DNA from 3 places in the Corynebacterium lactis RW2-5 genome. Region 1 is predicted to be linked to each of the others. Evidence: predicted binding sites of a transcription regulator. Region 1 holds the regulator's gene; each other region holds the start of a gene.
What was found. The regulator LexA, encoded in region 1, represses DNA repair genes until DNA is damaged. The targets are predictions, from matches to a motif close to CGAACANNTGTTCG.
Positions count from the first base shown of each region.

Region 2: CLAC_RS04870 (HNH endonuclease signature motif containing protein) is a predicted target of LexA. The motif match lies at 1,963-1,976, and genes of this name have one in related genera.
Region 3: CLAC_RS02235 (HNH endonuclease signature motif containing protein) is a predicted target of LexA. The motif match lies at 1,644-1,657, and genes of this name have one in related genera.

Region 1 is NZ_CP006841.1:1,250,455-1,253,729, reverse strand. Features, by position in the region: gene hrpA (ATP-dependent RNA helicase HrpA) at 1-13, shown strand, start outside; gene nrdR (transcriptional regulator NrdR) at 78-548, opposite strand; gene lexA (transcriptional repressor LexA) at 1,492-2,199, shown strand; gene CLAC_RS05475 (DeoR/GlpR family DNA-binding transcription regulator) at 2,413-3,192, shown strand; gene CLAC_RS05470 (1-phosphofructokinase family hexose kinase) at 3,189-3,275, shown strand, end outside.
Region 2 is NZ_CP006841.1:1,117,457-1,120,731, reverse strand. Features, by position in the region: gene CLAC_RS04875 (MerR family transcriptional regulator) at 1-25, shown strand, start outside; gene CLAC_RS04870 (HNH endonuclease signature motif containing protein) at 621-1,904, opposite strand; gene CLAC_RS04865 (SLAC1 family transporter) at 2,020-2,979, opposite strand; gene CLAC_RS04860 (LysR family transcriptional regulator) at 3,050-3,275, shown strand, end outside.
Region 3 is NZ_CP006841.1:528,801-532,075, reverse strand. Features, by position in the region: gene CLAC_RS02245 (NAD(P)H-hydrate epimerase) at 1-445, opposite strand, end outside; gene CLAC_RS02240 (esterase/lipase family protein) at 470-1,555, shown strand; gene CLAC_RS02235 (HNH endonuclease signature motif containing protein) at 1,763-3,121, shown strand; gene glmS (glutamine--fructose-6-phosphate transaminase (isomerizing)) at 3,104-3,275, opposite strand, start outside.

The DNA.
Region 1 (3,275 bases):
CAAGTTGCGATAAAAAGTGGCGCAATGCAGTGCTGCCCCACTCTACCGGTCGGCTGACGGAAAGCCCGTATTTTGGGCTATCCCGCCGGCGGTTCCTCTGCACTAATTTCTCTGCGTAAGCTCGCAATTTCGCGAGCGAAGTCATCGGCTGAGGTGAAGGATTTGTAGACCGACGCAAATCGCAGATAACCAACCTCATCGAGCTCACGCAGTGGCTCCAGAATTGCAAGGCCGATATCGTTCGAATCGATGCGAGGAGTACCTTTTTCCCGCAAACGCTCTTCGACCTTTTGCGCGAGTTTTTTCAATTGAGATTCAGAGACTTCACGTCCCTGACAGGCACGACGGACACCACGAATGACCTTTTCCCGGTCAAATTCCTCTGGAACCCCGTCCCGTTTAACCACCATCAATTGTGACCGTTCGATAGTTGAAAAACGCCGATGACAGTTCAAACACTCCCGCCTCCTGCGAATCCCCATTCCATTGTCAATCAGGCGTGAGTCAAGGACACGAGTCTGTTCATGGTGGCAAAACTGGCAATGCACGGCATCTAGTCTACTGCGTCGAGTATGAAGCAAATGCTGGAGCTGGAGGTTGATTCAAAGACTCACCCGAATTCGCAAGCATGGAGCCAAACAGACCAAAACCAGTGCCAAGCACAATAGTCCAACCAACGAGCGCCTTAGACAACCTGCCGTCGGGAACCATCGCCGGAACCTGCGAAGTAGCGCGACTAACTGCAACACCGGGGCGCCCGTAGGACATTTCAGTCTTATCCGGACGGGAGCGATCAAAACTGGATCTAGCGACCCGACACTGAATTGCTGTACGACGAGCTGGTTTCCTCCGGTCCTCCGCAACAGAAGTCCTACGCTGAGATTTCATAGACCTTTCGCCCCACACGACAGTGCGAGGGCTGCTGCGCGGACCAATGAACTTAACTGGCGTGTCAACCGACGCGAAAGCAACGTGCGAATTGGTGCTGGAATCTAGAGCATTAAGCGTTTCGATCGACATAAGTTGGTGCCCCTTTCTGGCCGGTTCGTTGTAAATCTTCTAAAGCCCCTAAGCACTGTGCGGTGTTTAGGATTCGAGTCCCTTCAACAGACCCCCGACATACGCTTGCCCAGGAATCAAGGACGCTCTGAACTCTAGGGTGACTTCCGGGCTGATTTTTCGAAAATAACACTAGATACAAACAGCTGTTCGATTGCATGCTATGTTCGATTTATAACACCATGTTCGAAAGATGTCCAGCGACGGGCGTAATTATTTTCGAATATATTGGTTGAAACGCAGGTCACTCAGCCCAACCCCATCCATCGGGTTCGAAAATCTTAAGAGATCTCCCCCACGTACGGGAACTTTCGAACGCTTTGGGGTAAACTAATTTTCGAACGCATGCACACGAAGGGCTGCTCGCTACCATTCTTTTATTGAGGTTCGAACGCCCACCCACACCGCCCGATTAATCGAAATTGAGGGGATATGACCATGACTCCTAAGAAAAAGGGAAGCCTGAAAACCCTTACTGAGCGGCAGCGCCGAATTCTCGATGTTATTTCTGATGCCGTCGTTTTGCGCGGTTATCCGCCAAGCATTCGAGAAATCGGAGATGCCGTTGGCCTCAACTCCACGTCATCGGTTGCTTACCAGTTAAAGGAGCTGGAGAAGAAAGGTTTCCTCCGACGCGACCCCCACAAGCCGCGCGCCGTGAACGTACGCGACTCTAAGTCTTCCGCAGGTAGCTTCACTCCAGTGAAGCCCGGACCAAAGCCCCAGCAGGACTCAGGGACCCCTGAGCTTCCAGAGGATATGCCCGAACCGATTTACGTTCCTATTGTGGGACAGATCGCGGCAGGAAATCCGATCCTCGCCGAACAACACGTCGAGGCCCACATGGCCCTCCCTATGGAAATTACCGGCAGCGGCCAGCTCTACCTCCTGAAGGTTGTCGGTGATTCGATGATTGACGCGGGAATCCTCGATGGAGATTGGGTTGTTGTCCGCTCCCAGAATGTCGTGGAGCAAGGTGATTTTGTCGCTGCTCTCTTCGAAGACGAAGCAACTGTGAAAGAGTGGCATGAAGACGCTGCCGGAAAATGGCTAATGCCACACAATAGGGCATTCGATCCCCTCCCTGCAGAGCGCGCTCGGATCCTGGGCAAGGTCGTAAGCGTTCTACGCAGTCTCTGATTACGCTCCGGACCCAAAGTTCTCGAGTTAAACGGGCCCCACATCGTGTCGTCTGACGTCGGCATCCAAGTAGGCGCGCTTGCCCACCCCCAGACGAGCCTTCCGAATCCGCGTATTGCCTGCTGTATCCCACCCCTAAAAACAACATTTCTTTGCCCGTAACCACACAAAACGGGCATAATTCTAGCTGTAGCTATTTTTGGAGGCGTCGCTATGTATGCAGAGGAACGACGTAGGAAGATTGCATCGCTGACTGCGGTGGAAGGTCGAGTCACCGTAGCCGATTTGGCAGAGGCGTTCGACGTTACAGCGGAGACAATCCGCCGAGATCTTGCTCAGCTAGATGCTGAAGGTGCAGTTCACCGAGTACATGGTGGTGCTGTCGCCACCCGTTCCTTCCAGACGGTGGAATTCACTGTCGCCGCGCGTAAAAATGCGCAGAAGGACGCAAAATTGTCCATCGCCCGGCTTGCCGCAGAATGTCTGCCAGAAGACGGTGGCGGTGTATTCCTCGATGCAGGCACTACCACTGAGGCCCTAGCCGATTTGATGGTCCACTCCCCTGATAGTCGCCGTTGGACTGTCGTGACCAACTCCTTACCGAACGCAATGACGCTTGCTGCGTCCAATCGGATTGAACTTCAACTGCTTGGCGGGCAAGTCCGAGTGATTACTCAAGCAGTCGTCGGGGACGCTGCTCTACGTACCCTTGCCGTGATGCGCGCAGATGTGGCTTTCATCGGTTCTAATGCGCTCACGATTGATCACGGCTTATCCACTGCAGATCCTCAGGAAGCTGCTGTAAAACGCGCAATGATTACCAACGCACGCAAAGTGGTAGTAATGGCTGACTCGACAAAGCTTGGCCGAGACTTCCTCGTCAGTTTTGCCTCTCTCGAGGATATTGACGTGGTTATTACTGACGAGTCTGCTCCTGAACAGTTCGTTGCTGACCTGAAAGATCATGGCGTCGAGGTCATGGTCGCCTCATGATTCTCACGCTCACGGTCAACCCCTCAATCGACCGTCTCGCACGCCTCGATACTGAACTGGTTCGGGGCGGAGTTTTCCGCTTG
Region 2 (3,275 bases), 130 kb from region 1:
AATTGCGGAAGATCAGGGTCTATGAAGTTCAAAGAAGTTACTACTTTGGCTGCCAAGCACCCGGGAATTCGTCTTCTCCTTCACGAATTGGCACTTTGGCGGGATCTCCTTCGTTGGATTCGCAAAATCCTTGCTGTTCCCGAAGACTCACAACCTATCCTGGCTAAGTCTGGGAGACTCTCACTCCCAATTGCGATGACTTGCGTGTCAGTCGTCGAAATTTTTGTAGTTGAGCTACTTCTTACTGGTCTCACCCGGTGGGTTGTACTGTTCGTTTCCGTATATTCCCTACTGCTCCTTTGGGCATTTGTCGGTCGCGGCTTTGTCTATCCGCATTTCCTAACCAAAAATGAGATTGTTTTTCGTCATTTCGGTAAGGAAATCTGCCGTGTGCCTCTATCCTTCGTGTCCTCCGCTTGCCAATACAGGTCTTACTATTCGAAGGCACGCGACATCACCAGCGGAGTTCTTATACTCGGTGGCAGCAATGGCACAAATGTCAGACTGATGCTTACACACCCCACCGCTGCCTTACCTGACCAATGGCCGTGGCAAGCCAAAAAACCGAGTAAAATCACTGAAATACAGTTCTACTGCGACCGGCCCAAAGAACTGCTCAACTACTTGTCGCTGCTATCTTCCCCCGACATTTCCTCTTCATCCTCATCCTCAACGAAGACCGTGGACACGGAAAAAGACATCAGCCAGTCGATGTAGTTTTGGTGCCTGGCTTTGAGCTTTCGCGTCATACGCTGGTCGAAGGTCTGCCGCCCGAAGCCGGCCATCGGGCCGCTCGGGACGCTGACTGCTGTGGTGCCGTCAACCGAAGTCCACAACTCGGTGCCATCTTCAAACGCGGTTACATCGAAAAGTTTGTGCGTTTTCAGGTTATGGTGACGACGACACAGGCAGTGCAGATTTTGAGTATCTGTAGGCCCGCCGCTTTCAGGGCTTTCCTGGTCAAAGGGCTGAATATGATCCAAGTCGCACTTATGCGCCGGGGTCTCACAGCCCGGGAAGCGGCAAGTGCCATCCCTGCCGTGCACGCGAGCAACCTGGGCAGGGGTCGGATGGTAGCCGTCCGTGGCACTGTCCCCAGATAGCCGAACGTGCGTCACCTCGCGCATCCACTCTTCGGTCGCGAGCGCACCAAGCCACTCAGCACCGTCAAACCAGGCATTGTCCGAGTCCGGGCTGCGGAAGATATTTAACACAACCTCCGCTTCGGTCTGCTGCGTGATCAACTTGACTAAGGCTTCGGGCAGGGGGACGCGACCGGCGGGCTCCTCCTGTTCCTTGCGCTTGCCTGCGGTCAACTTGTCAGATGCGGCCTTGATTGCCGACATAACTAGATGCGCGCGATCTGGCCGCAGGGTCGCAATAATCTGCGAGTACTCTCCCCCATCCAGTGTCTGCAGAGTGACGGACTCGGAAGACACCACATTCGGGACTTTCCCGTCTCCACGCGCCCGGTCGTCGAATTCAGCGACGATATCACCAATCCGATTGTTCAAGGTCCGCGGACCAACCATTGCCTGCCGACACTTCACCGGAGTCAGAAGCTCCAGGATTTCCGCCTCGACGGCTTCAACCTGCTCATCCAATACGCCGTAGGTGCCATTAGAAATAATATTCAGGTGCGGTAGACCGAGCGCCGCAGTTTCCCGAGCGAAAGCCGCCACCCGGGGCATTCGGCGCAACATCAGCCCAATCTCGCACAGCTGCAGAACTTTCCCGCGACTCAGCCCCAGTCGAATACCGAGAGTGCCGGCGTGAAGCTCAACATCGTCATCACCGTCCGGACAACATGCCTCAATCAGATTTAGCAAAGCGAGATTAGACGACCGAACCAGAGCCGACAGCTCATCTTCGGGCTGCTGATGCGCCCAGTAAGCCGATTCCATTTCCCCCACGAGCAATCCCCTCCCCGGCGGAAAGCCTTGTTTTTCTAGCTACCCAAATCGTACACCCATTCGAATCATTAGTAAATAGCTCATCGAATATTTTCCCGACATCTCCTTATTCGACCATCGCCCACCACCCAAAACGAGCAACACATGCGACCCAGTGCACGGCCAACAGAGCCAGAAAACCGACGCTAACTATGTCCAACCACGCATATCCGGTCGCACCGGAGAGCAAGTGCGCCCCCAGACACAGGGTGCCAACAGGAAAAGTCGACCCCCACCAACCGGGACTATAGCCAGCCCAGCAGATAACGGCACGCACGAATCGTCGGAAAGCGAAAACGGCGGGAGCAATCCCGGCGGCGAGCATGGCGAACCCATAGACCACTGCAAACCTGCCCCCAAAAAGAACCTGCGCAGCGGCGGTGGACTGCCCCACCACCCCAAGGGGAATCCAAGCGGTGCCGGCAAGGGTTTCGGGAATATCGAGGCGCCCGTAAATGGCAGCGAGGTAACAGCGAGCAAAAATCGGCAACGCGGTGAAAAACGCGAGACAAAAGGCCACAACGCCCGCCCAATGATAGAAATCGGCAAACAATCCACCGCGGGCAGACAGCTGCCCAGCACTTGTCGCAGCGACCATGGGAGACACAAGAGCGAGCCCCCATTGAAAAGTCGGCACCCCCGGGAAGCCGCGCAACTGATTCAGACAGACAACGAAGGCCAGCGGCGCACCGCACCACCAGGAAGCTTCCTGCCACAATCCCTGCCCCACCACGGCCGTCGCGGCGGAGCCTACAGACATCACCCCCATCGCGAACATTCCCCACGGCGCCATAAGATGACTGCCCCACCCGGGATTGCGATATGACAACCAGCCGACCACGATGAATACAAACGCCCCAATGGCGACCACCATGAGAAGCGCCGGAACAATGGGCACGCCATGAGTTTGAGCGAGAGTCGCAAAGATGGAAGTACCCATCAGTGAGCCCGCCCACGCGGGCCCCGGGGGTGCGAGAACGCTACGCCCACCTTTCGTCCGCGCACCGATATTCCTAACCACATGCATGCTGCAAACCTAGCGGGCCCGACGAAGAAACCAGGGCAACAACGATTTTTGTCAGGGGTACCATGAAAACATGTACCCCAACCTACCTGCAGTGGAAGAGCTCGAGGCCGTCCTGGCCGTCGCCAGCACAGGATCCATTTCGATGGCCGCCCGCGAATCCGGCATCCACCAGCAGACCATGTCAGCCCGCATCGCCCGCGCCGAGCGCTCACTGGGCTTTGACTTATTCGACCGATCCCCCTACGGAGTCTCCCCGACAGAGCGCGGAGCGGAAATCCTCGGCGCAATTCCTGAAC
Region 3 (3,275 bases), 720 kb from region 1:
CTGCGAGTATTGGCACCCGCGCCGCTTCGATCTCCTCCACGATTCCCGCGGCCGACACTCGCAGGGGCCCGCGCCCACCTAAACCGACGATTCCATCGATCGCCAGGCCGTAGCGTTTCCCAATCGAGTTTTCCAGTGGGAGCTGGATTACCTGCCCGCCCGCGTCCCGGAAGGCCTCCAGCGCCCGCTCGTGTGGATTTTTACCCAATAACACGGCGTCGACCGCACGCCCGGCGGCCAGCAAGTCGCGCCCGGCGTAAAGGGCATCTCCCCCGTTTCCGCCCGAGCCGACGAGCAGCAGAACCCTCCCGCGCGTGCCCATTCCCTCGGCTACCTCGGCGACGGCGGCCGCGGCGTGGAGCATCAGCTCGTCGTCACGCGTCTGCGCGTCCAGGTAGGGCCGCTCCGCGTCACGAATTTCGGCGACTGTATAGCAGTAGGTCATACCCCAAGCCTACGATTGGGCTCTATGAATAACTACCTCACTGGAAGACGCGCCCAGGGCCCTTTAATCTCACTCTTTCCGGTGGCCTACGCGCGTTCTCTGCGCCATCCCGAGTGGATCCCCACCGGGGCGCGCGACGTTCGGGAGGTACTGGAAGGCGATCCCTTCGACACCCCTGAAGATGAGGTCCCTGTCGTCCTGATCCACGGCACCTGGATGAACTCCTTCAACACCTTCACAATGCTCGCGCCTAAACTCGCCGAGGGCCGCACCGTCTATTGCCTCGATTACGGCGCCGACCCTAACGCCCTCGTGACCAAGGCACCCGGAGTCTACGGTTCCACCGACCTTGCCGACGCATTTAACGAGGTCAGCAGTCTCCTCGACGCCTTCCGTGCGCACATTGGAGCCCGCCGCATCGATCTTGTCGGGCACTCCCAGGGCGCGCTCCACTGCCGCATCTACGCCAATGCCCACATCGATTCGCTTTACGACGACGCCCTCTCCCGCGGCCTCACCCCAGATGAGGCGGAGGAGTTCGCGGCGATCAACAGCCCGGTTCGAGCGGTGGTTTCGCTGGCGGGCAACCACCACGGGACCTCGGGAGGCCTTGCCTATCGAGTGCTGAAGCCCCTGGACCGGCGAGGCCTGCCCGTGCGACGCGCGCTCGATTCTGTCTTCGGCCGGGCCGGGGTGCAGCAGAGCCTTAATTCGGTATACATCACCGGCGTAAATAAGGCTGAGCGGGGACTAACACGCCGCGGCCCGCACTATCTGAATGTGGGCACCCCTTTCGACACGGTGGTGACCCCGTGGCACGGCGAGTTTTTACCGCTTTTCGAGGGGCACGATATTCGCAATGTCAACAATGCGGATGCAGCCGGAGATTGGTCCGACCACCTTGCAATCCTCTTCTCTCCCAACGCTATTGCGACCGTGGCCGATTACCTCGAGGAGATGGACCAAGCGGGCGAGTCAGGTGCGGGCGACGTTTGGCGAGCGCAGGGCGCCAGGCCTCGCGCCGCGCGCTCACGCTCTCCCCGAGTACTGCCCTTTGTGGGCGCCCTTCCCCGCGGCAGGATGCGCGTTCACCTGCGAAATCGACACTAACGAAAGCCCCTCGCTTCCTAGACCCTACGCACCTTACATCGCCCCAAAATGAGCAGTAAAGGTTTTCCAAAAGGCATTGACTTACCTTCGAAAGTGTGTACGATTAATGGTGTAAGGGAAGCAATTTGGCAGCAATAGGCGAAAAGCATTTCACGCCACTACAGCTGCATCTTCCAAGGGGTTTTCGGGGAATATGGGGAGGGAATCATGGACCCGACTTACAAGTCACATCGCAAGAGAAAATTCGACCAGCTCAGAGGCGATCCTTACTGGGCTAACCAATGCAGCTCAGATCCGGTCAGCGAGCTTGCTCGCGCCCGTAATCGCGCGGACTTGGAATTAATTGACGCTTGCGTGCCGGATCCGGAAACTGATGTCAACAATCATGCCGCACGGCTGTCTGTACGCACAGGTTTAGGCCGAGGTCAGTGCCTGGCACTGTGCGATATTGGGCTTCTGCTCGAGGCGCTTCCCAAGCTAAGGGAGGTCATAGAAACAACCTTGTCCTTTTCGCTTTCTCATTTGCGTGCCATTTCGACCGGCGTCGCTGGACTCGCCCCGCACCAACTAGCCGCTGTCGAGCCACACCTTGTAGAGCTATTAACTCCAGTCCGACCACGCCAAGCAGTTATTGGCGTACGTCGCCTCGCTCGGCTGATTGGTGATCTTGTCGCAGAGTATGACGACCGAGCCCGAAACGACGGCACTCAGCGCGTTCACAAAGGGGAAGGAGTAACTGTCAGCGACGCAGGCGACGGCACCCACTCGTTTGTCACGGCTGTCCTCGAACGCGACCGGGCTACCGAGCTCATGGCGGCGATTCAGGGTGTTAGAAATCAAGAGATAAGCCAAGGAAACGACTGCACGCAGGCAGACGCTCTATTAAAACTTGCGCAGAGTTCCACCAACGCGGAAATCGTCATCAACGTCTACCGCGATGCCGCTGGTGGTCCCGCGTGGGTTGACGGCGCGGGGTGGTTAAGTGAGGTCGCGACCGAGGAGTGGATTCAGCGCGCGACTCATATTCGCCTCTCCTCCGACAGCACGGTCACCGGATATCGCCCCTCCGAAAGCCAGGTCGCAAGAGTGCGAGGCAGAGACGGCACCTGCCGCTTCCCCGGATGCGATGTCCCTGCCCACAAGTGCGACCTGGACCATATCCAGCCTTATAACCACGAATCGCCCAAAGATGGCGGCCCGACTAGCAGCCAAAATCTCCACTGCCTGTGCAGACGCCACCATAACCTCAAAACACATGAGGGTTGGAATATCGACAGGTTCGAGGACGGCACGGAGATATGGACCTCACGCGAAGGCGACATCGCTACCAGTGTCCCGAGTGGGCCGCTCAAGAACGTCGGCAAGCAGACCTTCGATAAGCGGGCGACGCGGAAGATGGAGACTATCCACAAGCGCCACATGGACTGGCTGTTGTCATTCTGTGAACCAGTGGACGAGCACTACGAACTAACCGAGGAGGATGAAAAGAGAATCGAGTCCCTCACGGATGAGGAACTCGATAGGGAAATCAATCAGTACTTCAATGACCTACTCGACGGTGACTGACTTAGCAAGGTTACGCGGCTTGTCAATATCCTCATTGCCGCACTGGCGAGCAATCTCCGCTGCCAGGAACTGCATCGGAATGGTCGACAGAAGCGGCTGCAGCAGAGTCGAGGTCTCCGGAATCTCGATTAGGTAATTGGCGTACGGGATAACA